DNA from 4 places in the Colwellia sp. 5_MG-2023 genome. Region 3 is predicted to be linked to each of the others. Evidence: predicted binding sites of a transcription regulator. Region 3 holds the regulator's gene; each other region holds the start of a gene.
The links. The regulator FNR, encoded in region 3, switches genes on or off when oxygen is low (the NO sensors DNR and NnrR bind a similar motif). The targets are predictions, from matches to a motif close to TTGATCTAGATCAA.
Positions count from the first base shown of each region.

Region 1: the regulator FNR is predicted to act here: its motif matches at 2,798-2,811, upstream of clpB (ATP-dependent chaperone ClpB).
Region 2: the regulator FNR is predicted to act here: its motif matches at 3,321-3,334, upstream of hemN (oxygen-independent coproporphyrinogen III oxidase).
Region 4: the regulator FNR is predicted to act here: its motif matches at 5,328-5,341, upstream of Q4496_RS05415 (GbsR/MarR family transcriptional regulator).

Region 1 is NZ_JAUOPW010000003.1:76,347-84,514, forward strand. It holds gene clpB (ATP-dependent chaperone ClpB) at 119-2,689, opposite strand; gene pgeF (peptidoglycan editing factor PgeF) at 2,896-3,726, opposite strand; gene rluD (23S rRNA pseudouridine(1911/1915/1917) synthase RluD) at 3,704-4,681, opposite strand; gene Q4496_RS03505 (outer membrane protein assembly factor BamD) at 4,861-5,625, shown strand; gene glnB (nitrogen regulatory protein P-II) at 5,752-6,090, opposite strand; gene nadE (ammonia-dependent NAD(+) synthetase) at 6,284-7,126, shown strand; gene Q4496_RS03520 (GspH/FimT family pseudopilin) at 7,190-7,786, shown strand; gene Q4496_RS03525 (GspH/FimT family pseudopilin) at 7,877-8,168, shown strand, end outside.
Region 2 is NZ_JAUOPW010000013.1:2,648-10,815, forward strand. It holds gene Q4496_RS10270 (gamma-glutamyltransferase family protein) at 1-1,694, shown strand, start outside; gene hemN (oxygen-independent coproporphyrinogen III oxidase) at 1,878-3,248, opposite strand; gene Q4496_RS10280 (DUF2489 domain-containing protein) at 3,405-3,908, opposite strand; gene yihI (Der GTPase-activating protein YihI) at 3,932-4,519, opposite strand; gene Q4496_RS10290 (VOC family protein) at 4,647-5,171, opposite strand; gene purU (formyltetrahydrofolate deformylase) at 5,377-6,237, opposite strand; gene Q4496_RS10300 (glutathione peroxidase) at 6,626-7,372, opposite strand; gene Q4496_RS10305 (hypothetical protein) at 7,719-8,114, shown strand.
Region 3 is NZ_JAUOPW010000001.1:126,876-135,043, reverse strand. It holds gene Q4496_RS00545 (RNA-binding S4 domain-containing protein) at 1-303, opposite strand, end outside; gene Q4496_RS00540 (acyl-CoA dehydrogenase C-terminal domain-containing protein) at 595-2,415, shown strand; gene Q4496_RS00535 (outer membrane beta-barrel protein) at 2,627-3,157, shown strand; gene Q4496_RS00530 (Ig-like domain-containing protein) at 3,222-4,520, shown strand; gene ttcA (tRNA 2-thiocytidine(32) synthetase TtcA) at 4,675-5,556, opposite strand; gene uspE (universal stress protein UspE) at 5,747-6,685, opposite strand; gene fnr (fumarate/nitrate reduction transcriptional regulator Fnr) at 6,838-7,557, opposite strand; gene Q4496_RS00510 (sulfite exporter TauE/SafE family protein) at 7,638-8,168, opposite strand, start outside.
Region 4 is NZ_JAUOPW010000004.1:163,710-171,877, forward strand. It holds gene cydD (thiol reductant ABC exporter subunit CydD) at 1-1,623, opposite strand, end outside; gene cydX (cytochrome bd-I oxidase subunit CydX) at 1,709-1,834, opposite strand; gene cydB (cytochrome d ubiquinol oxidase subunit II) at 1,890-3,044, opposite strand; gene Q4496_RS05410 (cytochrome ubiquinol oxidase subunit I) at 3,055-4,641, opposite strand; gene Q4496_RS05415 (GbsR/MarR family transcriptional regulator) at 4,719-5,273, opposite strand; gene Q4496_RS05420 (sigma-54-dependent Fis family transcriptional regulator) at 5,684-6,988, shown strand; gene Q4496_RS05425 (NRDE family protein) at 7,015-7,791, opposite strand; gene Q4496_RS05430 (class II aldolase/adducin family protein) at 7,956-8,168, shown strand, end outside.

The sequences.
Region 1 (8,168 bases), on a different contig from region 3:
GTAACCAAAGAGATTACAGGCTCAATACTTTAGTGAAATTAAGCGCTCCTAATTATTTCTAATAAACAATATTTAACTAAGAGTGCTCTATACTAGCTCTTAAGATAAAGACTAGGCTTTAAGAAAAAGCTAACTCTCCTTCTTCCACCGTAACATTTATTGTTGAACCGTGCGCAAAGTCTCCTGCTAATAAGCGCTGCGCTAACGGGTTTTCAATCCCCTGCTGAATAGCACGCTTTAATGGTCTAGCACCAAAAATGGGATCAAAGCCAACTTCAGCAATTAAAGCTAATGCTTCACTACTAACAGATAAGCTTAATTCTTGTTCTGCTAGTCGATCTGATAATGATTGAATTTGAATGCCAGCAATTTTCTCTATTTGGCTTGCTCCTAAGGTGTGGAACACAACCGATTCATCAATTCGATTAATAAATTCAGGTTTAAAATGGTGGCTAACTTCATTCATTACTTGCGCTTTCATTTGCTGATATTGGTTGTCATTATCAAATGTTTGAATTATGTCTGAGCCGATATTTGAGGTCATAATGATAACGGTATTTTTAAAATCAACAGTTCGACCTTGACCATCAGTTAAGCGACCATCATCAAGCACTTGTAATAATATATTAAAAACATCAGGATGCGCTTTCTCAACTTCATCTAATAGAATAACCGAATAAGGTTTACGGCGAACAGCTTCTGTTAAATAACCCCCCTCTTCATAACCAACATATCCTGGAGGTGCGCCAACTAACCGCGCAACTGAATGTTTCTCCATAAACTCTGACATATCAATACGAATAAGTGACTCTTCAGTATCAAATAAAAAGTAAGCGAGTGCTTTTGTTAACTCTGTTTTACCTACACCTGTAGGCCCCAAGAATAAAAAGGATCCTATTGGTTGATTTGGATCGGCTAAGCCAGCACGCGAACGTCTGATCGCATTCGATACTGAAGCTACCGCTTCACCTTGTCCAATAACACGTTGGTGTAATTCTTCTTCCATGTTGAGTAATTTATCACGCTCTTGCTCTAACATTTTAGCAATAGGAATGCCCGTAGCACGGCTAAGTACTTCAGCAATTTCAACTTCAGTCACCTTATTAGCTAATAAGCTCATTTCTTGCATTTCAGCTTGGCTAGCTAAATCAAGTTGCTTCTCGAGCTCAGGTAACTTGCCATATTGTAATTCAGACATACGATTAAGATCACCTGCCCGCCTTGCCGCTTCTAGCTCAATACGAGCTTGCTCTAAATCTTCTTTGATCGTTTGTGTACCATACAACGCTGCTTTTTCTGTCGTCCAAACCTCGTCTAGTTCATCGTATTCTGTCTGTTTTTCATTTATTTGTTCCGAGATATCCGCTAAACGCTTCACGGTTGCATCATCAGAATCTTTTTCTAATGCTTTTTGCTCTAACTTAAGTTGAATTAACTTGCGCTCAAGTCGATCTAAATCTTCAGGCTTAGAATCCATTTGCAAACGAATACTTGAAGCTGCTTCATCAATTAAATCAATCGCTTTATCAGGTAACTGTCTATCACTAATATAACGATGAGATAATGTAGCCGCCGCAACAATAGCAGGATCGGTAATATTAACGCTATGATGAAGTTCATATCGCTCTTTTAAGCCGCGTAGAATAGCAATAGTATCTTCAACAGTAGGCTCTTCTACCAACACTTTTTGAAAACGACGTTCTAATGCCGCATCTTTTTCAATATATTTACGGTATTCATCTAACGTTGTTGCCCCAACACAATGTAAATCACCTCGAGCAAGCGCAGGTTTTAACATATTGCCGGCATCCATCGCCCCATCTGTTTTCCCAGCGCCGACCATGGTATGTAATTCATCAATAAATAAGATGATCTTACCTTCTTCTTGAGACAACTCATTTAATACAGCTTTTAAACGTTCTTCAAATTCACCACGATATTTAGCGCCAGCAATCAAAGCGCCCATATCTAAAGAAAGAACACGTTTATTTTTTAATCCTTCAGGTACTTCATGATCAACAATACGTTGTGCTAAACCTTCAACAATAGCAGTTTTACCCACACCTGGTTGGCCAATTAAAACAGGGTTATTTTTAGTTCTACGCTGTAATACTTGCAAAGTACGACGGATTTCATCATCACGGCCAATAACAGGATCTAATTTTCCTTGCTCAGCACGTTCAGTTAAATCAACCGTATATTTTTGTAATGCTTGACGAACATCTTCAGCATTTTGATCATCAACTTTTTGACCGCCTCGTACGTGTTCAATCGCCGCTTTAATACGTTGTTCATTAGCCCCTAGCTCTTTTAAAATAGAACCTAATGTGCTTTTATCTTCAAGTGCTGCAAGTAAAAACATTTCAGAAGATATATATTTATCTGACATTTTCTGCGCATATTTATCGCATAAATTTAACACCTTACCTGATGCAGAAGAAAGCTGAACATCGCCATCAGAGCCTTCTATTTGTGCTAAAGATTGCAGTGCTTGTTCTATTTTATTTCTTAGCGTATGAACATCTATTCCCGCACTTTTTAATAGCGGAATAACAGAGTTACCATTTTGATTTAACAACGCCATCATTAAATGAATGGGTTCAATGAATTGATGATCTCGACCTAATGCAAGCGACTGTGCATCCGCAATAGATTCTTGGAATGATTGTGTAAAACGATCTAAACGCATAAATATTCTCCTGCCATATTACTGGACTTATGAATTAATTAAACCTGATGTAATTACTTATAACATTAGGTCTAGTGTGGTCTTTTTCAATAGAGGATAAGCATTAGTTTGATCTAGAACAAATAATTGCTCAGACATAATCTAAATAAAACGGCTTGGCATTAACGACTAATAGTATAAACACCATGAGTAGTGAAGCGAGGTCTTTATAATAGGCAAATCAGTGTTGCCATTCTTCCAGTTACGCTATCTTTACGATAAGAGTAATATTTATCCGTATTTGTATAAGTACATTCTGGTAGTGTACTTATGGCGTTAATACCTAGGGCATTTAATTGTATTTCGGCAATTTTATGTAAATCTGCTAAATATTTACCTGTTGAGGTTGCAATAAAGGCACAGTTAAAAGAATCACATTGCTCAACAAATTGAGCTTTTACTTCACTACCCACTTCAAAAGCATTTTTCGAAATACAAGGCCCAAGCCATGCATAAATATCTTCGGTTGGTGTGTTCATTTTGGTAATTGTGTTTTGAATGATATTCGCAGACAAAGGACGCCAACCACCATGAATGGCGGCAATTTCATTGCCTGACTTAGATGCTAATAAAATAGGAAGGCAATCTGCAGTCATAATTGCTAAACAAACATTCTTTTCTTGAGTAATAGCAGCATCAGCGGTAAGTGACTCTGCAGATATTGTCGATATTTCGACAACCTCATTACCATGAACTTGATTAAGCCATTGAATTTGAGTGTTTACAGGTAACAAAGATTGTAGGTAACGACGATTATCTTTTACCCGTTCAGGACAATCTCCAACATGTAAACCAAGATTAAAAGCTTGATAAGGCAGTGATGAACCTTTAAGCGTATTACTAGGTAAAAGCCGTGTTGTCTGTACTGAAAAAACGTTATCAATTAAAGCTGCTTGGCCAATACTTTCATCGTTCGATGAGGGTATTGGCCATTGAACAAGCTCAATAGCTGAACTTGTTCTAATATTATTTGCTTTATAAGTAATCGTCGACGGCATTAAGTTTAGTGTCTTCTTGTAGTAATTCAACTAACTCAACAAAATCGTCAGGTAAATCAGCATGCCAAGTCATTAATTCACCCGTTATAGGATGATATAATGAAAGCATAGCTGCATGTAATGCTTGACGTTTAAAAGTACGTAACTTTGCTAATAATTCAGGTGTTGCATTTTTAGGTGGACGCGGTCGACCTCCGTAGGTTGGATCACCAACCAATGGATGCGTTATATGTGACATATGAACACGAATTTGATGCGTTCGCCCTGTTTCAAGACGTAAACGTAAGCGTGTATGCAAACGATATTTTTCCATTACACGATAATGCGTAACTGACGGACGGCCAGAAAATGTAACGGCCATATGCGTGCGTTTAGTTGCATGACGGCCTATTGGCTCATCAACAAGGCCACCAGCAGTCATTAAACCATTAGCAACAGCTTCATATTCACGTGTAATTTCTCGTAATTGTAATGCTTCAACTAGGTTTGTTTGTGCCGCTATTGTTTTCGCAACCACCATCAAACCAGTGGTATCTTTATCCAAACGATGAACAATACCAGCACGTGGTACAACTTCAATAGCTGGAAAATGATGTAACAAAGCATTTAAGACAGTGCCATCAGGATTACCAGCACCTGGATGAACCACTAAACCTGCAGGTTTATTAATCACTAAAATGTCGTCATCTTCATAAACAATATCAAGATCAATTTTTTGTGCAGCGAAACGTTGCTCAGCTTCTACTTCTGCATTGATAGCAATACTCTCGCCACCATACATTTTTTCTCGCGCTCGGGGTAATACTTCACCATTAACCATCACTTTACCGGCTAAAATCCAATCTTTTAGCCTTGAACGTGAATAATCAGGAAACATTATGGCCAAAGTTTGGTCTAATCGTTTACCTAAACACGAATCAGGAACGGTATCTTGATGTTGAATTATTTCAGACATTAAACTCTCTTTAAATTTTTAACGTTGTGCAACTTATGATTGCTAGGTTAGAATGTTAATACGCAAGTATGCACTAGGTATAATAGTTTCATTTTACCCTTTTTATGATAACCATGCTACATGGCTGTCAAAGGTTTCATACTTATTTAATTTTAAACAAAGGCGTAATTGCAAATTCCATGGAAAAATTGACCAAAAAAATAGTATTTATCACGCTAGCACTCGCTTTAGCAGGTTGCTCATCTTCTGGTATCGAAAATGACATTGATAAAGTGCCAGACAAATCAGCGCAAGCTTTATTTGTCGATGCTCGAACAGCACTGGATAATGGTTTGTATCAAAAATCAATCCAAATCCTTAGTGCAATTGACTCTCGCTTTCCTTTTGGACCAATATCACATCAAGTTCAATTAGATTTAATTTATGCTTACTATAAAGTAGGCGACGCTGCTCAAGGTATTGCACTTACTGATCGATTTTTACGCCTAAATCCAGACAACCCGAATACAGATTATGTTTATTACATGCGTGCATTAATAAACTTATCAACAGAAGATAATTTGTTTCAAAATTTGGCAGGCATAGATCGTTCAGATAGAGATCCGACAGCAGCTCGTGAAGCTTTTGATGACTTCAAACGTATAATTACTCATTATCCTGATAGTAAATATGCCGCTGATTCTCAAAAAAGAATGATTGAAATTAAATCAAGGTTAGCTAAATATGAACTTGCGATTGCTAGATTTTACTTAGAACGAGAAGCTTATGCTTCAGCAGCAAACAGAGGTCGCTATATTGTTGAGTACTTTTCACCAAGTCCTGAGTTAGAGCCTGCATTAGAGATAATGATTGAATGTTACGATAAGTTAGGTCTAGATGATTTGAAAACTAATGCATTACAAGTATTAGCCGCTAATTATCCTAATAACTCAATGATTAGATAAACGCTACTAATTATCAAAAAAATACGAGTATCAAACACTATCGGCACTAAAGCTGATGAGTTCGATACTCGTAACTAGTAAACAATTAAATAAAACTATTAGAATTAACGATTACAAGGCTAATAACTAAATAGCTTCTTGGTTTTCTTCACCCGTTCTAATACGGATAACACGCGTTACATCGGTAATGAATATTTTACCATCACCAATTTTTCCTGTTTGCGCTGTTTCTAAAATAACATTTACGCAGCGTTCAAGATCTTCTTTTGCAATCACTATTTCTAATTTTACTTTAGGTAAAAAATCAACCATATACTCTGCACCGCGATAAAGCTCCGTATGCCCTTTTTGCCTACCAAAACCTTTCACTTCAGAGACTGTCATACCGGTAATACCTATCTCACCTAGCGCTTCTCTTACATCGTCTAACTTGAATGGCTTAATGATTGCTTCAATTTTTTTCATTATTTCTCTCTGTATAATGGATTTCCATATGACTTTCTGTAATATTACAACGCGTTTATTAGCAAATCACGCTTTTATTTTGCTAAACTGTTATTTAACACTAACTCTACTAAGTTATTCATCAATCAAGGATAATAAATTAAATAGAATTAGTATAATCAAGCTAATACTCTTACTTAAAGCAGGATAGTCCATGGATCAGCAAACCATAATAGATGAAATGAAAGTTTTACCTAAAATAGACGCTCACTTTGAAGTTCGTCGACGTATTGATTTTATAAAATCTACCTTAAAAAATTCAGGTTTAAAAACATTAGTACTGGGTATTAGTGGCGGAGTAGACTCTTCTACCTGTGGTCGTTTGGCGCAACTTGCCGTTTCTGAATTAAACGCAGAACAGAATAAAGATATCGCTGATCAGTTTCAATTTATTGCTGTAAGACTCCCTTATAATGTACAAGCAGATGAAGATGATGCACAAACAGCATTGAACTTTATCCAACCTAGTCATTGCTTAACCACCAATGTATTTGATGGTGTTAATGGAATACATCAAGAAGTTGTTTCTGCTCTGAATAATGCACAGCTATTAACTGCGTCAGAAAATCAGGTAGACTTCTCAAAAGGTAATGTAAAGGCACGAATCCGCATGGTATCTCAATACCATATCGCTGGAATTTTAGGTGCATTAGTATTAGGCACCGACCATAGTGCCGAAAATATTACGGGATTTTTTACTAAGTGGGGCGATGGTGCTTGCGATTTAGCTCCTTTATTTGGCCTTTCAAAACGCCAAGTAAGAATAATAGCCAAGCATTTAGGTGCACCTGATATTTTAGTTGAAAAGGCTCCGACAGCAGATTTAGAAGATTTAGATCCAGGAAAAACCGATGAAGATGCTTTAGGTATCAGCTATGATGAACTTGATGACTTTCTTGAGGGCAAGAATGTATCATCAGATATACAAGAACACATTATTAATATTTATAAAAAAACACAACATAAGCGCCAACCTATCCCAACCATTTATAGCTAGTACTTGTCACTGGAAAAATCCATTTTTTATAACTATACCTATATTATAGGGAAGTTATTAAAAATGGATTTTTTTATGCTCAATCATAAGCCTTTTATTAACCTCAATTTATATATGAAAGGAGTTACGCTACTAGAATTAATCATCTCCGTGTCTATTACGGCAATTCTGGCGATCATAGTTATTCCAAACTTCAATGATTTCATTGTTAAAATGCGTGTTGACAATGAAATTTCTAAACTCCATCGCATGCTGATTATGGCAAGAAATACAGCGATTAACAGTGGACAAAATACAATACTTTGCCCATTAAATACAACTTCTCAATGTAGCGAACACTGGGGTAATGAGCTCAGCATTTTTATTGACAGCAATAATAATAAAACATTTGATCCTGATGAAAAAATACTACAAATAAAAGAAGGGATTACAGTAGGAGATCAGCTTGTTTATGGCATAGGTAGAACAATGATCACATTTAAATCAACGGGGCAACTTAGTGGTCTTGCAAATGGTACGTTTCGATATTGTCCTAAGGATTATAAAGAACATTCAAGAGGTATTATTGTAGCTCGTTCAGGTAGAGTTTATCAATCAAGCGATCTTGATAATGATGGTGTTGATGAGAATAGAGGCAACACAGAAATTAGCTGTGAATAACTCTTTATTCCCTAAAAGGCGTTTACTAGCGAGTTAAGTAATAAAATGGTATAAATGTTATCAAGCTCAAATAGTCGTTAGTGAAATACCATGCATAACATTAAAAGCACCTTATCAATTCCCACTTCTACCCGCCGCCATAAAAAAGGGTTCACCTTAATTGAACTAATGATTTCGATTGCGATTGTTGCAATATTATCAACGGTAGCTTTACCTAGTATGGGTGACTTTTTGGTAAAAATGCGTGTTGACAATGAAATAAGTGAAGTACAACGACTATTACTCACTGCTAGAAATATGGCAATAAACACAGGAAAAAATACCACAATATGCCCCCTAACCTCTGGTGCTTGTACTAATAACTGGGGGAGTGAAATCAGTA
Region 2 (8,168 bases), on a different contig from region 3:
TACCAACAGAACAAAAAGCGGAGCAAAAAATAGAACAACCTAAGCCACAAGCTATGGTGGTAACAGCTAATCCTCATGCTACAGCAGCTGGACTAGAAGTGTTAAGAAGCGGTGGTTCGGCAGTAGATGCAGCTATCGCTATTGAGTCAGTATTGAGTCTTGTTGAACCTCAAAGCTCCGGTTTAGCTGGTGGTGCATTTATGGTGCATTACGACAATGAAACAAAAACATTAGCTGTGTATGACGGCCGTGAGTCAGCACCAAGTGGCGCTACACCAGATATGTTTATGTTAGAAAATGGTGATTCTATGCCATTTATTCAAGCGAAAACCAGTGGTTTATCTACCGGTGCACCAGGAGTTGTAGCTATGCTATCTATGGCTCATAAAGATCATGGTACATTAGAATGGGGCAGCTTATTTAGCTATGCAAGTAAACTAGCCACTGAAGGCTTTGAAATTTCTCCACGTTTATACGGTATGTTAGAGCGTTTTGGCAAATTTATCCCAAGTACGCCTGAAGAAGGCCCTACCGATGCTTTTGAATATTTTTATGACGATGCGGGAGCTCCTCACCCAACTGGCTATCTCTTAAAAAATCCTGAGTACGCAAAAACACTAGCAATTATTTCTAAAGACCCTACGGAGTTTTACCATGGCGATATTGCTCAAAAAATAGCGGCTATGGTTCAACGAGAGCCTAGAGCGGGTTCTTTAACTGCTGAAGATATTGCCGCCTATAAAGCTGTTAAGCGCACTGCATTGTGTCAAGATTATCGAGATGCTCAAATATGTGGCGCGCCGCCGCCGTCATCTTGGTTAGCTGTTGGCATGATTATGGGCATTTTAGAAAATGGTCCACGCCCAAGTGCGGCAGGTCCTGCTGATCCAAAAAATTGGGCTGTTATGGCGCAAGCACAACAACTCGCCTATGCCGACAGAGATCAATTTATTGCCGATCCTAACTTTGTCGATATGCCTATTACGGGCATGTTAAATAAAGAATATTTAGCGAAACGCGCTCAACTTATTTCAGATAAAGCCACCCCCCTGACATATGCGGTAGGCAATCCTTGGGCATACAACGATTCAGCTAGTCAAACAACGGCCGGTATTGATGCTACACAAGATGTACATGGTACAACTCATTTTGTCATTGTAGATACAAAAGGTGATGTTGTGTCGATGACAGCAACGGTTGAAAGCATTTTTGGTACTACGCGTATGGTTGGCGGTATGTTTTTAAACAATCAACTTACTGACTTCTCTTTTCAACATCATGATAAAGACGGCAATGCCATTGTAAATGCGGTTGCGCCAAACAAGCGACCTCGTTCGTCAATGTCGCCATCAATTGTGTTAGATAAAGAAGGTGAATTCTTAATGGCAACAGGCTCTCCAGGTGGTAACAACATTATCGCCTATACCGTTAAAACCTTAGTAGGTGTGTTTGAATGGGGTTTAGATCCACAAGCTGCTGTTGACTTACCCAATATGGTTGCCCGAGGCAAAACCGTTCGTTTAGAAAAAGATGCTGCTCCAGAGTCATTAATTTCAGCAATGAAAGACATGGGCTTTGATGTTGATTCATCACGAGGAGAAAATTCAGGATTAAGTGTGATTATGCGCAAGCCTGATGGCACACTCGAAGGTGCAGCAGACAAGCGACGAGAAGGCGTAATAGGAACACTTTAAAGCTGCTTTCCTTAACTAACTTCGATTAACTAACTTAGAAACTAAATAAAGCGAATTATAGATAACGTTAGTTACCAAGCATTTGATTATATATGCACTCTCATTGCAAAGCCTGATTCTTTATCAGGCTTTTTCTTTCAGTTTTATACAAGTATTAACTTTAAAACATGATACTTGGCTAAGTTAAATAACCCGAGAAAAACGTTGTTGGTTAATATGCTTTTTCATATAGGCATCAAAGCTCATACAAATATTACGGATAAGTAATCGAGCTTTTTGCTCAACTTTAATTTCTTTCACATTATTTTCAACTAAACCGTCTTCAATAAATGATGTTAATAACGGTAAATCTTCAGCAAAATAGTCATCAAAGTTGATATTATATTTTTCACTAATCTTTACTTTGCTAACATAAAGGTTACACATTAACTCTCGAATAACTTCACCACGTAAAATATCATCGTCAGTTAAACTAACGCCACGCTCAAGTGCATGTTGTTGGCTTTCAATCGCGTTATAATAGCTTTTTAAGTCTTTAGTATTTTGACCAAACGAACGTCCAATATTGCTAATCGATGACACGCCAAGCCCCAGTAAATCACAACCGCCTTTAGTAGTATAACCTTGAAAATTACGATGCAAAGTACCATCACGTTGAGCAACAGAAAGCTCATCGTTCGATTTAGCGAAATGATCCATACCAATAAAATCGTAGCCATAACTACAAAGTGTTTCTATTGATAACTTCATTAAGGCAAATTTTAGTTTTACATCAGGCAGCCATTCATCACGTAACTTACGCTGTGCAGCAAAGCGACTTGGTAAATGGGCATAGCTGAACAATGAAATACGATCAACGTTCCACTCGTGCACTTTGTCTAAAGTATTTTTGAAGTTTTCTAAGGTTTGATGCGGTAAACCATAAATTAAATCGACATTAACAGACTGAAAACCTATCGCTTTTGCATGACCAATAAATTCACCAATAAACTCGGTTGACTGCACACGGTTTATTGCTTTTTGTACTTTTAAATCTAAATCTTGTACACCTAAGCTTAACCGGTTGAATCCTAATGAAAATAAGTGTTCGGCTAAATCCATCTGAATTTCGCGAGGATCAATCTCAATACTCATTTCTAATTCATCAGAAAAATCGAATTTTTCTTTTAATAGTGTCACCAAGGTTGTAATTTGTTTATGTGTTAAAAAGCTTGGTGTACCACCACCCCAGTGTAGCTGTTTAACTTTATACTCAGTAAATAATGGGGCTTGTAGGGCAATTTCTTGCGCTAAATAATCAAGGTATATATCAGCTTTATCACGGTGGCGAGTAATTACTTTATTGCAACCACAGTAATAACAAAGGGTATGACAAAAAGGAATGTGCACATATAGCGATAATTCACGGTTAGGTGAATCTTTTACCGCTTGAATAAAGTCATCATGCTTGAACTCATCATTAAACTCTAACGCAGTAGGATATGAAGTATATCTAGGGCCGCTGGTGTTATATTTACTGAGTAATTGATGATCGAAAAATTGACTTGCTTGCATGATGTTACCCGTAATTTATCTAAGCTAAAGCGATTAATAACGCGTATTATACTTAGATTAATTTCGAGTTTATTGATTCAACACAAGCAATGATCGAAATGTGTAAGTTATTTAAACTTGCTTCTTATGTTAAATAACCCACATTAATGTCTGTAGTTACGTAACTGAATTTGTGGCCTTTAAGGCACTGATTCTTTCTGTGACATACTGTTTCAATAAGCCAAGATCTGTCACAATATCATCATGTAATTTTGCTTCACTAGTCATACGTTGATAATCTTCTTTCATCCGCTGTTTTTTATCGAGTTTTTTTCTATCACCAAGAATTGAAAGATGCTTTATTTCTTCATATTGTTGAAATATCGCAGGAAATTGTTGGGATAATTCACTGCTCAATTTTAAAGAATCAAGTAATACTGACAAACGCCAACATCCCTCACTAAAATCACACTGCTCTTCTTGCATAGCACGTACAATGATTTGCACACTAGCAAGTATTTTATCATCATGCTTAGCTAAGGCTTGCTGACGCAGTAGTTCATTTTGCTGTTGGGCGCGTTTTTGTACACTCAATTGTTTCAACAATTTACCTGCATAAAATGCTAAGCTTAAAACGATAATTACCGCAACAACAACGGCAATAAACCAGTATGGATTCATATTCATTAACCTTAGCTATTATGTTATTTAGTTGAATCAGGTAAAGTGGAATTGTCTAACTTATCCCATAAATCTTCTTCAGAACTAATGCTCGTGTTGATGATTTCGTCTTCTTCATCATCTAATTCAGCGCTTATTTCTTCATGACGTTCCATCATGTTGTTAAAGTAGTTAACTTCTTCGTGCGTTAAATCGATACCATCTTCTTGTTTAGCCAAAATAACTTGTAACTGCTCATCTTCTTCAATATTAGCTAATTCTTGCGCTAAACTAAGCTCCACATCAGTATCATCATTTACAGAACGTAATGCGGCAATAGGATCTTGTTTCGGTTTACTGGTTTTTACTTTAGCTTTAACTGGCTCATTTTTAGCTGGCTTTACAGGAGCGCCTAAATCGATAGCTTTTTTACTGCCAATACGAGGATCTTTATTCAGATTAGCCTTTTGCTCTAAATTATTATCTAGCTGTGCTTCTTGTTGGCGGTTACCCGGCTTTTTACCTGTTTTTTTACGCACTCTTTTTTCAATATTAGATAATTCAACTTTACTTAATTTGGCTTTCGCTGTTGGCGCGCCACCTGGTTTTCTAGATTTTTTTGTACGAGACATGAATATGATACTTTTTTAACGATTAATTGCGCTATTTTACGCCATTAACCGTTAAAAAGTAATGGATAGTTTCTAGTTTTGGATAACCGTATGAATGGTTTTGAATAATGTGCTTTTCTAACTGCTTTTATTCATGCAACCAAGCGGCATGTCGTGGTGCTTTTTTGGTTTTCGACCACTCTTCAACCATATCATACCCCACACGATTCAATTCTTTATATTGCTCTGGCGTACCTGTGTTAGCAGCTAACTCTAAACGATGCCCGTTAGGATCAAAAAAATAAATTGACTTAAACACCCCATGATTGACTGGCCCTAAAACATCGACACCTTTACTTTCCAATGTTTTTTTTGCTGAAATGAGTGCTTCAACACTTTCAATACGTAAGGCTAAATGTTGTACCCAAGCCGGTGTATTTTCATCTCGTCCCATATCAGGCGAGTTGGGAATTTCAAAAAAAGCGAGCACGTTTTCATTGCCAGCATCTAAAAAGATATGCATGTAGGGATCAGGCGCTTTAGTCGAAGGAACTTCATCTTCAGCAATTGCTAACACTAAATCCATGTTCAACTTATCTTTATACCAATCGGTTGTTTCTTTGGCATCTTTACAACGATAAGCGACGTGGTGAATTTTTTCAATATTTATCATCATTAGGGCTTCTTAAACTTAGCTAAAGTATGATCTAATTTTAATCACACCTTAGTTAAGTTCGCTAATTTTAGCCCTATTTAAGTACTTATGAAACGTCAGCAATTCACTACGCTTGATTGTATAGAAATTATTACAACGCTAAGTTATGTTCGATTTGAATATCTAGACTCGAATAGCTAAATTCCATAGCTAAGTTTTAGAGCTAGGCAAGTATTACTGTTTTATCACCATTCAAACAGACGCGTTGCTCAGCATGGATCCTTACCGCATGACTTAAGGCTGTTGCTTCTAAATCATGGCCCATATGAACCATCTGTTCGATAGTGAAAGTATGATTAATTGGTTTCACTTCTTGCGCAATAATAGGTCCTTCGTCTAAATTAGCTGTTACATAATGCGCTGTTGCACCAATAACTTTTACACCACGCTTATGTGCTTGATGATATGGGCGAGCCCCTTTAAAGCTTGGTAAAAAAGAATGATGAATATTAATAGCACGACCCGCTAATTCTCGACATAAATCATCAGATAAAATTTGCATGTAACGTGCAAGTACCAGTAAATCCGCATCACATTTATTCATTAACGAGAGTATTTCGGCTTCTTGCTCTACTTTTGTCTCTTTCGTAATTGGTAAATAATGGAAAGGAACACCATGCCATTTAGCAAGTGGCTGGCAATCTTGGTGATTAGAAATGACGGCAACAATATTAATGGGTAAAACACCTGATTTCCATTTAGTTAATAATGATACTAAACAGTGATCATCCTTTGAAACAGCAATAACGACGTTAGGTACATCGTTTTTATTACGAAGCTTATATTCCATATTGAGTGGTTTAGCTAACTCATCTACAGCTTCTATAAACTCATTTGCTGATACCGTTAAATTTCGATCATCGAAGGCGATACGCGAAAAAAATGTTTCTGTATAAGGGTCACTATATTGCGAAGTTTCAGTAATAAAAGCGCCATGCTCAAATAAACTTTGTGAAACTTTTGCTAAAACGCCTGTATTATCCGGACATTGCCAAGTAAGAATATAATGATTAGGTGTGGTCATGATGATATTTTGCTACTGAAATAAAAAGAAGCGATATAATTGGCTATTTTGATGAATTATTCCAGTATTTTCATAGTCTTTTTGGCTATATCTTTTATTCTTGTGCTCCTTCACTAGATAAATGATGTCTTTTCAAAATATAAAGCTGCGCAATTCTCTCTCTTGCCCAAGGAGTTTTACGTCAAAACTTTAAACTAGATTGAATATACTTGCTAACTAACAATAATTAATATTATAACAAAAATACATCAAAAAAAGGCACCACACTTTTAAACAAGTTAAAAGATATGATGCCTTTAGTTGACTGAATAAACAGAAATAACAAGCTAGGAGTTATTTAACGCTTATTGCTCAAACTATAGAGCTTAGTATTGCAAACAATGAATGCTTAAGAGAAATACTTCTCTAAATCATCTGCACCGCCAATATGTTTTCCGTCAATGAAAACTTGTGGCACAGTGTCAGCATTAGTGATTGCTCGCATAGCTGAAATACTAATTTCATCGCCTAAGGTTAATTCATCAAAAGCTAAACCTTGTTTAGCTAATAATGTTTTAGCTCTAGCACAGTGTGGACAACCTGGTTTTGTAAACAAACTAACTTTCGTTGTTTGAACTGCTTCAGGGTTAATGTAAGCAAGCATAGTGTCAGCATCAGAAACTTCAAACGGGTCGCCTGGTAAATCAGGTTCAATAAACATTTTTTCAATAACACCGTCTTTAACTAGCATAGAATAGCGCCAGCTACGATTACCGAAACCAATAGCATTTTTAGCAACAAGTAGACCCATACCATCAGTAAAGTCACCATTGCCATCGGGGATAAAACTAACATTTTCAGCATCTTGATCTGCAGCCCAAGCGTTCATCACAAAGGTATCATTGACTGATACACAAATAATTTCATCTACGCCATTTTGCGCAAATTTACTTGCTAGCTCATTGTAACGCGGTAAATGCGTTGACGAACAAGTTGGTGTAAAAGCGCCAGGTAATGAAAAAACAACAACGGTTTTTCCAGCAAAAATTTCTTGGGTATCGCGTTCACTCCAACTGCCATTAACGAACATTGGAAATGTTACTGAAGGAACTTTTTGACCTTCTTTATTTTCGAAATTTGCATTTTGAGCAGACATTTGTATTCCTTATTTGATACTAATTTATTTAAATTTACATGTTGGCATTTAATGAAGCTATTATTTAGTAAAAAGCATAATAATTAAAGTGATTTAAATAGATACTCTTAATCTAAAAAACAAATACACGATAATTATACTAATAACTATTGTAATAACACTCTGTATATTTACAAGGCTGATCGACCAGAGAATATCATTTGATATGTAACAGAAAAAATATTCAAGAGGAACAAGCTAAATTCTCTATTAACTTGCAATAGCAATAAAATATGCTTACTTGGCAAATAGCGATAAAGTTGCTATCAATAGTGCACAATAATATTAGCGTAAAGTAGACACTATAATGCAATTACCGGAAGACGGAGTTTATACTATTGAGCGGCAAAGTAATATTTTACTTATTGATATACAAGGCGCTTTTAATGACACTGTTTCTGAACAGTATCACCAAGATATAAAAATTATTACCGAAAAAATGAGTGATGAGCCTTGGGCTTCTTTAATTTCTTTTCAAGATAACAGCCTTTTTACCCCAGAAGCAGAACAAAAATTGGTTGAAACAACAGAATATCGTGTTGATAACGGCATGATTGCAATTGCTGCTGTTATTATTAATAGTGCACATGCTGATATTTTACAAATGCAATTACAACGCGTATATCAAAGCTGTTCTATTCAATTTAATTTTTTTAGTGATATAAAGCCTGCTCGAAATTGGCTAAATAGTTTTATAAACTAAAGACTTCACCTTTGTTAACAGCACTTTTTATCGTAAGCTTTATACTAAGTTGAT
Region 3 (8,168 bases):
AGTATTTTCATTTAAATCTTCAGCAGTTGTTATTATTTCATTAGGAACATAATCAAAAACATCATCTTCACTTAGCTCTTCATTTATAACAACTTGTATTCTTTCACCATTAAACTCAACAATATCATCATGGTAAACTTTTTTCCTTTTTTGATATTCGACTTCACCGTTGAGTAAAACATATCCCTCACTAATAACAACTTTCGCTTCACCACCCCCTGCAACAAGATCAGCAATTTTAAGTAATTTACATAACTCTATTGGTTGTTTATCTAACTGTATTTCTAAATAACTTTCTGACATATATCTTTTTAGCCCTTAAAAAGAGTTGTTTCTACTGCTTATTTTATCACTTTTTCAAACTAAGGTTTGACTATTTTATTTTATAAAAAACAGTACGTTATTAATAAATATTAATGTTGATAAGAAAAAATACTAAAAAACAACTTGTGTTGGTGGTATGACCAGTGTTCTAATCTCTGTTATTATTTATAGTGATCACCGTTAAGTAAACATAACTAAAAGGTGTTTAGTTAACGGCAATTATTAATATGATCACCGCATCATCAATTACTTCAGTGGTAGGAGAAAACTATGCTTAGTTATAAAGCACCGATAGCAGACATTAAATTTTTAATAGAAGATGTATTTGATTATTATGGACATTACCAAAAATACCCTGAATTTGTCGAAGCAACCCCTGATTTAAATGATGCAATTTTACAAGAATGTGCAAAGTTTTGTGAAAATGAACTATTACCTTTATATCAAAGTGGTGACAAGGAAGGTTGTACCTTTAACAATGGGGCTGTAACGACACCTAAGGGCTTTAAAGAAGCTTATAACAAATATGTTGAAGGTGGTTGGCAAAGCTTATCTCATCCTATTGAACATGGCGGTCAGGGCTTACCACCGTCATTAGGTATGGCTAAATCAGAAATGATGGGTACCGCTAACTGGTCTTGGGCTATGTATCCAGGATTAAGCCATGGTGCCATGAATACAGTACAATCGCATGGCAGCGAAGCACAAAAAGAGCTTTATTTAACGCGTTTAACTGAAGGTAGCTGGACAGGTACTATGTGCTTAACTGAGCCACAATGTGGTACTGATTTAGGGCAAGTTAAAACGAAAGCTGAGCCAAATGAAGATGGCACATATAATATTACCGGTACTAAAATTTTTATTTCAGCGGGTGAGCATGACCTAACAGAGAATATTATCCATATTGTGTTAGCTAGGCTTCCAAATGCGCCAGCAGGTACACGGGGGATCTCTTTATTTATTGTTCCTAAAGTTAAAACGGATGCGCAAGGTAATTTAGGCGAAAGCAATCATGTTACTTGCGGCTCTATTGAAGATAAAATGGGTATTAAAGCTTCTGCAACTGCGGTGCTAAATTTTGATAATGCTGTTGGTGAGCTCATTGGACCGGAACATAAAGGTCTAGAATGTATGTTTACTTTTATGAATACCGCCCGTGTAGGTACTGCATTACAAGGTGTATGTACTGCAGAATTGGCATATCAAAATTCATTAATTTACGCAAAAGAGCGTCTATCAATGCGCTCGCTTACAGGTAAGAAATTTCCTGAGCAAGTAGCAGATCCTATTATTGTTCATCCTGATGTTCGTAAAATGTTAATGACGCAGAAGGCTATTTCTGAAGGTGGTCGTGCCATGATCTATTATACGGCTAAAATTGTTGATGAAATTGAAATGGCAAAAACTGATGCTGAAAAAGAAGCAGCAGATGAACGTTTAGGTTTTATTACACCTATCCTTAAAGCTTTCTTAACTGAACTTGGCTCAGAAAGTGCGAACCATGGTTTACAGATATTCGGCGGTCACGGCTTTATAAAAGAGTGGGGAATGGAGCAAATTGTTCGTGATGCACGTATTGCAACACTGTATGAAGGTACAACAGGTATACAGGCGTTAGATTTGCTGGGTCGTAAGATCTTACTAACGCGTGGAAAATCATTAAAAGCCTTTACTAAAGAAATACTAACGTTTTGTAAAGATAAAAGTATGATTTCAAATAGCCCGCATAAGCGTCAAATGAATAAGTTTATTTGGCCATTAAGTAAAGCAACAGCTAATTGGCAGCAGTATTCTCTTAGGTTAGCACTTAAAGCAAAGAAAGATAGAGATATCATTGGTTCAGCGTCAGTTGATTATTTAATGTTTTCTGGTTATATCGTGATGGCTTATTTTTGGGCTCAAATGGCACAAGCTGCTTACGAGAAGTTAGCAACAGATGTTGAAAATCGTGATTTTTACCGTGCAAAAATTAAAACAGCAGAGTTTTATTTTGAACGCATGTTACCAAGAACTAAGTCGTTAGCGAAAACTATGATGGCAGACCCTAAAACCTTGATGCAGCTTGACCAAGAGTTGTTATCGTTTTTGTAGGGGGATACTCCGGTAATTAAACAACCTTTATTCGCTTAAATAGATATTAACCACAATCAATAGTTATAATCATTGATTGTGGTTTTTTCTTTAACCTACGGTTACTATATGTTTCTTTAATCATCGGCCGTTATAGTAAAGGTATTGATTAGATTCGCTAAGTTCTATACTATCTACTTCTAAATAGGATATAAAATGTAGATGGATCTTCATGATAAAAATTATTTCTTGGCTATTATTAATTAGCTTTTCATTCCCCAGTACTGCCAAATCACCCCTTGTCGACTCAACTTATGTTGGTGTTGATTATATATTATCTTCTATTGAACTTCGTGATGAACGTGCGAAACCTAGTACAACTGCCTTTCGCATAGGAGCAAATAAAGAACGTATTGGCTTGGAAGCTCAGTATCTAAGAGGTAACAATACCGATAATATTTATCGTATGGAATTCGATTTAGAACAAAGTATTGCTCTTTACCTTGTACTGCAATCAAAGACTATCAGTGGTTTTGGTTTAGATGTATCACTAGGCTATGCTGTAACCGATATGACGGTGCAGGGGCCTGCAGAAACGTATAACGGCGAAGATACCTATTCTGGTTTTTCTTGGGGCATCACTTTTCATCAAAAAATATCTTATATCGAAAATACCCAACTTAGGTTTGGTTATCAATCACTCTATAAAGATGATGATATATCCATATCTGGTATTTCTCTTGGTGTAATCTACCAATTCTAGTTATTAATCATGCTATTTGAATGTATAAAAGTTCATAAAAAGCATTTGCGGTGAAAATTAAACAATGAAAGCTAATACAATGAAAAGTAACAAAATCAAAAGCAACGCTATAGCTTTTTTTATTGCTATATGCCTAACGAACATCATGTTATTTGGTTGCGATACGGATAATAACGCTAGCGAACTCGGTCAAGCAGTTACGTTTGAAAAATTGCGTGAGCAAGGGCTATTTATTGAGTCACTTACGATCAACGATGATCATATTCGATTAACGAAAGGTGAAACTCATCAACTTAGCGCAATGGCTTTAACTAATAGTGGTGATGTTATCGACGTAACGGAAAGTATTGATTGGAGTTCAAGTGATAACAGCATCGCTACTGTTAATGAGCAAGGTTTAGTTACCGCTGTTGCCAATTCCTCGAATAATCAAGGTATTGTTATTATTATGGGAACAAGCATTAATGGGATTGTGGATGAAGGAGAAATTTCAGTTAGTGACGTTGCGGTAAGCGCTATTAACTTAATTCATCCTCAGCCGGAAGAGGGTACTATTGGTACCTGTGTGGCGACCAACATTACTGCAAATGTAAATTATGAAGATGGTTATATTTCAATGAATACGATCAAAGATATCAGCTTTAGTCTTGATAGCAATACTAGTGCGACTATTGATAAAAACGGTACCTTGTATACCTCATCACCTGACATTGAAACCACCATAATAACGGGGACTTTAGACGATATTACCGACTCATTAACCGTTGTTGCCGACCCACTCAATGTAGGCCATCTTGATATTTTACTTGATGATATAGTTACCGATGATATTACGCTCGCAATAGGAGAACGTATTTTAGTTAACGGTCAGGCCACGTTAACCAATACTACTTTGCCATCTTCTATTGATAATACTATTGTTTGGTCACAAGAAAGTGGTGACTATCTCGGCATTACGACAACAGGTGATAACAAAGGCACCCTAGTTGGCCTTATTGCGGGTACAACGCAACTTGTTGGCTCTTGTGGAGGCAATCAAACTACGGCAACCGTATCAGTAACAGGAACAGCTGAACTTGACTCTATAAAAATTAATAAAGGTAGTGATATTACCTTGGCATCATCAGAGTCGGTAGACTTAACCTTAACGGCTTATTATACCGACACCCCAACAAGCTTGAATGTTTCTGAGTTTGCACATTGGTCAGTTAGCGATACTAGTTTAGTCACGGTGGAATTGATTGATTTAGGTACAAACACAGCGAGTTATCAGTTAACGAATATTTCAAAAAGTACCGATGAAGTGATTGTTACGGTGACTTATGCTGGAGAAAGTAGCACTATAAATATCACTCTTGAATAAATACAGGTAATAAAAACGAATAAACCCAACCAAACACTTAGCTTTATATAAAGGTTATCTCAATATAGTAAGGTTTTGATGGTTCAGACGGTTTATAAGTTACACCAGATGCATTCAATAGGGGAACACACGTTTGTGTGTTCCCTATATTCGATCAAGAAGCGTCGATTATTTCTATGTTTTTAACGTCAATTAAATTTGACGACGAGATGTCAGCGCCTCCAAACTCTTGTTCTTTTGGCTCGGCGGTTCTATCGATGGTAAGCGCTGAAAAGTCGTATAAATTATGGTCAGATAATTGAGAAAGACTAACACTTTGCGTACTTTTAAAAACACTTTCTACGCGCCCTGGAGACTCTTGGTCCCAAGTATTGAGCATTTTTTTTATTTGTTTTCTTTGTAAGTTTTCTTGTGAGCCACAGAGATTACAAGGAATAATAGGGTAGCTCTTTACCTCGGATAGTTGCTCAATATCCTTCTCTCTGCAATATGATAGCGGTCTTATGACTACATTTCGTTTATCGTCACTTAGTAGTTTAGGTGGCATAGCCTTTAATTTTGCATTATTAAACATGTTCATCATTAAGGTTTCAACGATGTCATCCATATGATGACCTAATGCTATTTTTGTTGCACCAATCTTTTCAGCAAAACCATATAATGATCCTCTTCTGAGTCTTGAACATAAAGCGCACGTTGTTTTTCCTTCAGGTACTTTTTGTTTTACTACTGAGTAGGTGTCTTTATCAATAATGTAGTAGTCAATGCCTTTTTCTTCGAGGTAATTAGGTAGTATATGTTCAGGAAAGCCAGGCTGTTTTTGATCGAGATTGACAGCTATAACGTCAAATTTAATGGGCGCTACACGTTTTAAGTGTAAAAGGGTATCAAGCATGACAAAAGAATCTTTACCTCCACTTATGGCACAAAGAATTTTATCGCCTTCTTCAATCATGTTGTAATCAGAAACGGCTTTGCCTGTTAGGTGTCTGATTTTTTTTTCTAGCTTATTGCTAATAGCTTGTTGAGTATTCATTAAAAACTACTTACCACTTAATCACATTAGATATTTTATTTTCGATGGTAAATTCTATCATAGGTTAAAAGTTTAAAGTGCTATTAAAGTTGTTTGAAAGGGGATTATTTCGACGTTATATTAGCTTAATAAAGACTGAAAAAGGTTACATACCTCTTTCAGTCTTTGATTTCAGTATGAGAGAATACTTTTACTGTAGTGGCGACACATAACCTTCAGGTTTTAGCGCAAGTACATCACAGTTAAGTTGGTCAATGACATGCTCTGCGGTATTACCAATTAATGCTGCAGAAATACCCGTTCGGCCTATTGTGCCTAGCACAACTAGCTCAGCATCAATTTTATCTGCGACTTCTTCAATGACTCTTTCAGGTAAGCCTTCTTCAACGTGAGTGTTAGTGATATCAATTTCAAATTCAGTCGCATGTGCTGCCATCGACTTTTTATGATGTTGCAGCATAGTATTATTGTATTCACTAGAGTTAAACTCTGGTATTTCAATTGCAATGTTAACAGGTGTGCCAGGAAATGAATTTACTAAATGAACGTTTCCTTGAATCAGCTGTGCTAAATTTTTTGCTTCTTTAGTAATTTTATTATTAAGTGAATTGTGCTCTGTTTCATCACTTCCGACATTAATTGCCGCAAGTATGTTCCCATTGCTTGGCCATTCATGTTCTTTTACTAATAATACTGGACATGGACATTTACGCAATATATGCCAATCGGTAGGAGTAAAAATTACCGATTTGAATCTGTCATGTTGATGAGTCCCTTTAATGACTAGATCGTAATTATTTTGGATTACTTGTTCAATAATAGATTCAAAAGGGCGATTATGCCAAACAACTAAGTTACTAATATCAATATCAGGCTTTAAATCACTTATAATACCTTCTAGCCAAAGCTCTTTATCTTTAATAACAGATTGTCGCATAGCGCCACGATCATCGTTGGAAAGGATAGTAGTCATCTCATAAGAGAAGTCAAAGATACTTAGAAAAGCAGTTATTTCCACCTGACCGCCACTTGCTTTAATATTGGCAGCTAAGTCTATTGCTCTTTGTAATGCTTTTTGTTCATCAGTTGATGGGTCGATAACGACTAGAATTTTTTGATAGGTTTTCATGATAATTCTCCCTGTTGTTATACATTGGTTAAACTTTATTAAAGCTTAAGTAATTTATATCAAAAGTGTGAGATTAATGCTTGTTTTAAATCAAAGTATAAGGGATTTAAAACAAGCATTATAAATTATAACGCTAGAAAGCCTTTGAGGAGCTAAAGTTCGGCACAATTAACAAGTTCATTGAGGTTTATGATAGTAATAAGTTTACCATCAACCTTAATTAAGCCTGTTTTATGAAAACGATTTAATAAACGGCTGATTGTTTCAACGGTAAGTCCAATGTAATTACCAATATCGCTTCGTGTCATTGTAAGGCGAAATTCATTGGCTGATAAACCTCTGGCACGATAGCGTTTGCTTAAGCTGACTAAAAAAGTAGCAACACGCTGTTCGGCATTCTTTCTGTTCAACAACGTAAGCATTTCTTGATCGGTTCTAATTTCGTTACTCATTAAGCGTAAAACTTGTTTCTTAAGTTTTGGCATAGTATTAGATAAAGTATCTAAATTATCGTAAGGAATTTCACATATCATCGATGTTTCTAAAGCTTGAGCAAAACTTTTATGTTCTGATTCGGCAATAGCGTCAAATCCTAGTAAATCTCCAGCTAAGTGAAAGCCAGTGATTTGTTCTTCACCTTGTTCATTAACGGTAAAAGTTTTAAATGTACCAGAACGAATAGCATAAAGCGCCTGCATTTCTTGACCATCAGTGAATATTTTATCACCTTTGTGGAAAGGACGTTTACGATCAATAATTTGATCAAGCGTATTAAGTTCTTGATCATTTAAGGTAAAAGGTAGACAAAGTTCACTAATACTACAGTTTTGACAGTTAATATGCTGTGCACCAGGGGAACTATTATTTAACATAGGCTACTCATTTATTTTATAGGAATAGGGTAAATTTTCATTTATGTATTTACTCTAATTTCTAGGATAATGCTATGGTATTAGAACATCTGGTGGTATGCAACAATAAAACTATAAATACCAAAGGTTATTAGTACTAACGCCATTACCTTTTTGAACGATGGTTTAGTTAAAGTATTTTTAATGCTACTAAACCCAATAGAAAGAGTTAACAGTGCGGGAAGAGTACCTAAGCCAAAAAAGAACATAATACTCGCCCCAGTATATATGCTACCGCTTGCTAGTGCCCAAGTTAAGGTTGAGTAGACTAATCCGCAAGGTAACCAGCCCCAAATGGCGCCAAGAGTAAGTGCTTTTATTGGTGAATTTACAGGGATGGCTTTACTGGCTAAAGGTGATATGTAACGCCATAAATACTTACCTAGGGCTTCTATTCGATTTAACCACATCAACCACTGACCTAAATATAAACCAAGTAAGATCATAAAGGTTGCCGAAATTAACCGTAGGCCAGCAAGTGGCATTCCAATATTTTTTGCCGCGATAGAGCCGGTAAATCCAACAATTGCACCGATAAAAGCATAGGAAGAAATACGACCAATATTGTATAA
Region 4 (8,168 bases), on a different contig from region 3:
TGCATAGTCATTAATAGAGGAAGTAATAATTTTTTCAGTTTCTTGATCAAGATAACTCGTTGGTTCGTCGAGTATCAGCACCTTAGGTTGATGGTAAAAAACACGGGCTAAGGCTAAGCGTTGTGCTTGTCCGCCTGAGAGTCCAGCACCGGCTTCACCAATTTTACTGTTAATACCTTGCTCAAGGCTTTGTACAAAGCTTGATAAGCCTGATTTTTGCAGTGCATCTTTTACGCGATCTTCTTGATAATCGTCCGACATTGCAATATTAAAGGCTAATGAACCATAGAATACTTGGGCTTGTTGTGAAATCCAGCCACAATGTTGTAACCAGTTATCACGGTTAGCTGAGGTGAGTAACTGCTCATTAATGGTAACTTGTCCTGAATTAGGGGTAATAAAGCCTAATACTAAATCAGTTAAGGTTGATTTACCTGAACCACTTTCACCAATGACGGCATATAAACCTTGAGATGAAAGCTCAATGTTTATATTGCTTAAGGTATTACTACGCTGCGGATAAGCAAATTCGACTTGTGCAAGTTTAATCGTAAAAGGGGCGGTAAAGGTTGTTTGTAGTGATCTTTCTGGCACGGGTTGACTCAATATATCAACCAAGTCTTCCGCTGCGGTTACACCGGCCATTTTTGCATGGTACTGTGTGCCAAGCTGTCTAAAGGGTAAATAAAATTCTGGCGCTAGCAGTAAAACCCATAAGGCAAATACATAATCTACATCACCATAATACAAACGAAAACCTAATACGACGGCAACTAACGCAATTGAGATTGACGCTAAAAACTCTAAGACAAATGATGAAAGAAAGGCAATTTTTAAAACGCCCATCGTTTGATCACCATAATCATCACTAATTTTTTTGACGGCGGCAATTTCTCTTTTTGAGGCATTGAATATTTTTAGCTGGGTTAATCCCTGAATAATATCCAGAAAATGACTACTCATTCGTTGTAGTTTAGCCCAGTGTTTTTGGTTTAACTGTTCTGCTTTGTGACCAATAAGGATCATGAAAAACGGCACCATAGGTGCTGTTAATAATAAAATGAGTCCTGACTGCCAATCGATAGGGAATACCGCAATAAGTATTGCTAGTGGAATGACGGCACAATAGGCGATGGTAGGAAGGTAGCCAGCAAAATAATCTTCTAGTGAATCTATTCCTTGGTGTAATAGATGCGCTAACTTAGCACTACCTTTTGTTTGCGCAAAAGAAGGACCTAATTGAAAAACACGATACAGTAATCGTGAACGAATATTTGCTTTTATATTCATAGCACTGCGGCGACTATAGCATTCGCTAAAATAGCCAAGTACCGCACGACAAAAAATAAGCACTACTAACGCAATAATAACCATGCTAAAACCAGTAAACATGGTGCTATTAGTGGCTAGTTCATTACTTGCATCATTAAATAAATGAGTGCTTTTTTCTGAAAATATAACCCAATCAATCAGGTAAGCTAAAACGGCTGTTTGTAAGATCATTAATAGTCCATTTAATGATCCTAAAGCAATGGCGACACTCAACTTGCCGTGAGCGTGCTTCTTTTGGGCTTTGAGCCATTTATTTACATGCTTTTTTGGTTGCGTTGTTTTTTCGCTCATAATGTCCTTGGCTTACCATGAATCTTGTATGCTTAGCACTATTATATTGGTACTAAGCATATTGTTTCTGGTTAATTATTGATGACTATTTATCACCATTTTGATCATCGGCAACATTATCTACATGTTGTTCCATTTCGTACCACATAACATTAATAATGCCTAAAGATACGGCGAGTAATACACCTAAAATCCAACTGAAATACCACATAACATTTTCCTCTAAATTTATTTAACTTTTTAGTAACTATTTAAGCAACTAAGTATTAATAGGCACTGTGATTGTTTTGCTCAATCTCTTCAATAGTCACGGTACGCCACATCTTTTTATAACACCAAATAGTGTAGCCAAGAATAATAGGAACAAAAACAGCAACTACCGTGAACATTAGCGTTAGCGTAGTTTCACTTGATACGGTATCCCACATTAGTAAGCTGTGATTGGGATGGCTGCTTGAAGGCATAACAAATGGGAACATTGCAATGCCTGCAGTTAATATTACCGAAACAATCGTCACCGAGCTGGCAATAAAAGCAGTAACTTTTACTGTCATTCTGTTGCTTTTATTACTTAAGAAAAGTGCAACGATTAAGGGCATGATTATTCCGGTAAGTGGTACTAGCCATAATACAGGGGTGTTTTGGTAATTATGAAGCCACGCACCAGCGGTTGTGGTTACTTGTTTTAAAGTGGGTTGTGCTTGTCCCATTTTATCAATACTACTTGTTACTACATAACCATCAATACTTTGCCACACCATCACGCCTGCTAGGACGAACGCGAGTGATAACACCACGGCAACAACACGACCAATATTCGCTGAACGCTGTGCAACCTTGGCATCTGTTCGCATCACTAACCAAGTTGAACCATGCATTAATACCATAGCAACACTGACAATACCTGTTAGCAAAGTAAAAGGAGTGAATAAAGCGAAAAATGAGCCCGTATAAGTAACACGCATTAACTCATCGAAACTAAAAGGCACACCTTGTAATAAGTTACCAAAAGCAACACCAAATACTAATGGCGGTACCATAGAGCCAACAAATAATGCTTTATCCCAATTACTACGCCAGTTTTCAGATTCAATTTTACTACGATAATCAAATGCTAGCGGACGTAAAAATAAGCTAAATAGCGTTAGCATCATAGCAAAATAAAAGCCGCTAAACGCTGTAGCATAAACTAAAGGCCATGCTGCAAAAAGTGCTGCGCCTGCGGTAATTAACCATACTTGGTTACCATCCCAATGGGCCCCAACAGTGTTAATAACCACACGGCTCTCGACATCTTTTTTAGCAACAAAGGGTAACAAGCCACCGACGCCCATATCCATGCCATCAGTAATAGCAAAACCGATAAATAGGAAGCCGATTAGCCCCCACCATATTAGTTTTAATGTTTCGTAATCAAACATGTCTTTCCCCTTAAGAACTTTGGCTGCGAAGACCCGGTGCTAACACGGATTCTTTTTCAAAATGATAACGACCTGTATGTAAAGCACTAGGGCCTAATCGAGCAAATTTGATCATTAAATACATTTCAATAATAAATAAAATGGTATAGACAATAATAAAGGCTGCTAGCGAGAAAATTAAGTCGCTTACTGCTAGATTAGACGTTGACATGAAAGTCGGTAAAACTTCACTGATAGACCACGGTTGACGACCAAACTCTGCGACAAACCAACCTGTTTCTATTGCTATCCAAGGTAGAGGTAATGCGAAGAGTAGGGCTTTTAATAACCAACGTTTTTCTTCTATTTGTCGTTTAGCGTTAAAGTAAAAAGCTAAGCCAAATAACAGTAACATCGTAAAACCACAGGCAACCATTATTCTGAACGCCCAAAAAATGGGAGCAACTGAAGGGGTTGAATCTTTAACTGCCATTTGTATTTGTGCTTCAGTGGCATCTACCACATTATCAGTATAACGTTTCAGTAATAAGCCGTAGCCAAGATCATGCTTTGTTTCGTTAAATCTAGCGATATTTTCTGGGGTTTCTTCGCCATTTCTCAGTTTTTCTAAATATTCATAGGCAACCATACCGTTACGGATTCTAGGCTCATGGGCTTTTTGTAAATCACGTAAGCCCATAACTTCACCGTCTAAAGAGCGGGTAGCAATTATGCCTAATGCATACGGGATTTTTACCGCATAATCCGTTTCCATGGTTTCGTCATTAGGTAAACCTACTAGGGTAAACGCTGCAGGAGCTGGTTCGGTATGATATTCGGCTTCAATAGCAGCTAGTTTAACGCGTTGTACTTCGCCAACTTCATAGCCTGACTCATCACCTAAAAGAATTACTGATAGTATTGCGGCAAGACCAAAGCCGGCAGCGACAGAAAAAGAGCGTTTAGCAAAAGCAACATCTCTTCCTTTAAGTAGATAATAACTGCTAATACTTAAAACAAACATTGCGCCTGCTACATAGCCTGCTGCTACAGTATGAATAAATTTAACTTGAGCAACGGGGTTAAAAATTATTTCGCTAAAGCTAACTAATTCCATGCGCATTGTCATATAGTTGAATTCACTACCGACAGGATTTTGCATCCAGCCATTGGCAATTAATATCCATAGAGCTGACATGTTGGTCCCTAATGCCATTAGAAAGGTGCCGATTAAATGCTGGCGCTTGCTTAATCTATCCCAGCCTAAAAAGAACATCCCAACGAACGTGGATTCAAGAAAAAATGCCATTAAACCTTCAATGGCTAATGGAGCACCAAAGACATCACCAACATAATGTGAGTAATAAGACCAATTGGTACCAAACTCAAACTCCATGGTTAGCCCAGTTGCAACACCAATGGCAAAGTTGATGCCAAATAGCTTGCCCCAAAATTTTGTCATGTCACGATAAATTTCGCGGCCAGTCATAACAAAAACGGCTTCCATAATAAATAAGATCCACGTTAACCCTAAGGTTAAAGGGACAAACAAGAAATGAAATAAGGCAGTAACAGCGAACTGCCACCGCGATAGCTCTACTAAGGTTTCATTGATCATATTGATTTCTCTCTTGCGTGATTATTGCACAACACATTATTTAACGTCTCGATGGTGTTTGGTTGTTCTAAATTTATTTATTCAGTTTGCTTTTTAGAAAATAAGGCTTGTTTAACTGATAATATCTTGGTCACACCTGTTCCTAATTTCATTAGCGTATTTAATTGTTCAGGGGTTAGTTTTTGTAATTCAGCAGCCCAATTGGTGATCATTTCTAATAAGTCATGAATGTCTTTCATACGTTGCTGAGCATATATTTCACTATCGGTTTCTGGCGTATCTAGTAGTAAATTTCGTAGTAATGATAGAGTCGGATCTACTTCACGTTTACGTCTTTCTTCAAAAACAATATTCGCCATGTCCATCACACTACCAATAGCATTGTAGTATTCTTTACGATCGCCCGGTACATGAGTAACTTGTACTAATTTCCATGACTGTAGTTCTTTAATACCCATACTGACATTGCCGCGAGAAATATTAAGCGTAGTTGCCAGATCGTTTGCGGTAATTGGTTTGTCAGTAATCACCAATAAGGCATACATTTGCCCAACGGTACGATTGAAGCCCCATTTACTACCCATTTCACCAAAGTGATAAACGAATGACTGGTTTTTCTCTGAAATTTCCATAGACTTAAAAATAAAGTTTCAATAATTTCTGAAAGTTTAAAACGTTTTGAACGTTTGATCCAGATCAAATTAAAAATATTCATCATCATTTTATCCCACATACTGAAATTAACTTTAAAAGTACTTGAATTTTAGAGTAAAAATGCTATTTCTTAGCTTAAGTTACTCTGATCAAAAGTGCTTGTTATTAGCGATGAATATTTAACATTAATTACTTATAGCAGTATCATGCTTGTATATTCAGTAATATGAATAGCAATATAAGTGCCAAAGAATAACGTTAAAATAAACACTTTTAAAACAGTGTATTAAGCTGTAAATATCGTTTTTTATAATAATCTGCTTTTAATTGAGTCATAAATGACATTAAATGGCGAGAGTTTGTGACAATTTTGGCTTAAGGGGGCGAAGTGGTACACCAAACAATTCAAGCAATTATCGAGTCTGTTGAAAAACCAGCTATTTACATTACCAATGATTACTCAATAGAGGCCGTCAACCAAGCTTATCGTGATACCTATAAAACAGAAGTATTGCTGGGAAAGAGTAAATGCTATGAAGTCTCGCACAATGCAACTAAACCTTGTGATCAGCAAGGTGAAACGTGTCCTTTATCATCTTGTAAAATAACCGATAAAAATAGCTCAGCGTTACATATTCATCGAACCGAGTTAGGCGATGTTTATTGTAGTATTTTGATGAAACCCGTTAAAAATAATGACGGAATAACCATTGGCTTTTTAGAAATATTAGAAAAAATTGATTTTGCTAGCAGTGTCAGTAGTGATCGAAAGCTAATAGGTAAAAGTCAGCCTTTTCAAAATTTGCTTAAAATGATCACGCGCAGCGCCAGCAGTAATATTAGTGTGTTGCTACAAGGCGACACCGGTACAGGGAAAGAGCTTGTCGCGTTATCAATACATCAGGCGAGTAAACGAAAAAATGAAGCGTTTATAGAGGTTGAATGTACTGGCTTAAGTGAATCGTTATTTGAATCTGAGTTGTTTGGCCATGAAAAAGGGGCTTTTACCGGTGCCAATACGAGTAAAAAAGGTTTGGTTTGCTTAGCAAATAATGGCACTTTATTTTTAGATGAAATAGGTGACGTCCCGCTTAACTTACAGGTGAAGTTACTACGTTTAATTGAAACAGGTTATTATCGACGTGTAGGGGGTATTGATAAGAAAAAGGCTAACTTTAGACTGATTTGCGCTAGCCACAAAAATATAGAAAAAATGGTGGTAGAAGGCACTTTTCGTGAAGACTTATATTATCGAATTGCAGGGTTTCCTATTCGTTTACCAACGTTAAAAGAAAGGCAGTCAGACATTTCGTTATTAGCCGAACATTTATTATCAAAAAGTGAGTTTTCATCAAAAATGTTTTCACCAGAAGCATTAACTAAACTGTCAAATTATCACTATCCGGGTAATATCAGAGAGCTTAAAAATATTGTACAGCGAAGTGCTTTATTAAGTGATGACGAATTCATTAATATAGAACACTTGCCTCAGCATATTACTAATGCAACTAAGGTGGAAGATCACCCTGCTAATTTACTATCCAATGAGAAAAAATATCTTATTGAGCTATTAAACAAATATGGTAATCAACCAAAAATAATTGCTGATAATTTAGAAGTAAGCGTTAGAACTCTTTATCGAAAATTACAAAAACATCAGTTGAATATCAGAGAATATACTTTACCTAAGTGAGCCAACGCATGCATCGTTTAAGTAATTTATGTTGCTGGAATAGAGAATTGCTGCTCTTTTACACATTTTCCTTGAGCATCATAACTCCTGTCATAAACAGAAATATTTCCTTGATTGTCTTGGGTGATTATATTGGTAGTACGAGTGCCATACTCTGGCGATACAATAAAAATTGAACTAAGGCGTTGCTCCCAATCTAATGGAACCCCCGTTTTAGGTAATTTCTCTATTTCGGCTTGTTGATTGTTTTTCATCAGGGTGAATAAGTTATTGATATTCAAAAGTTGACTAGCAGACTCCTGTATTGCCGTAGCAAGCTGTTCTTGTCCTAAAGCCATTTTAGGCCAAATATCGTCTAAGTCGCCATTACATAAACTATGAAAGCCAGTCGTTAATGTTTGCTGTTTTTTTGATGTGCTATTAAAGTAGGTGAGGTTGTCGAGTTTTCCAAACACTAGGTTAAAGCCATTATACTGATGTGCTGTATTCACTAGTTGTTTATTTATTTCTTGATCTTGCTTAGCTAATGCTTGTGTTACCAAATCACCACGTGATTGTTTATTTTTATCAAATAACTGTGGCTCGCGAAAATTAGTAAGCGCACTAAATCGACCTTGTTTATTTAACCCTAGCCAAGTGCCGCCTGCTTGTAAGTCTTTACCAGCTAAAATACTTGCTTGTTGCTTTGTTTCTGGCCACCAATGCATCATTTGGGTTGGTCTTTGATGAACTTCATCTCGGTTAGCACAAATAATCACTGGGTATTTAGGGTGTTCTTTAATGGCAAAAAATAAAATACACATATTAAGGTTGTTTTTAATTTGAAATTATAACTTATGATAACTCTTTCTTTATACCGAGTGTTAGCTCAGGTAGTATTCAATATAAAGAAATTCTCATATTGTACTCTGTGTATTACAGTGTACATACTTCAATTTATATATTGAAACGCAACTAGGTCATGAACATGTTCGAAATTCCCCCGATAAATTTAAAAGATAAAGTTTCAGCACAAGAATGGCAAACGCGTGTTGATTTAGCTGCCTGCTACCGATTGATGGTAATGCACGGTTGGGATGATTTAATCCACACTCACATTTCGGCACGTATTCCAGATAGTGAACATATTTTAATTAATGCTTTTGGTTTAGCTTTTGAAGAAGTAACCGCATCTAATTTA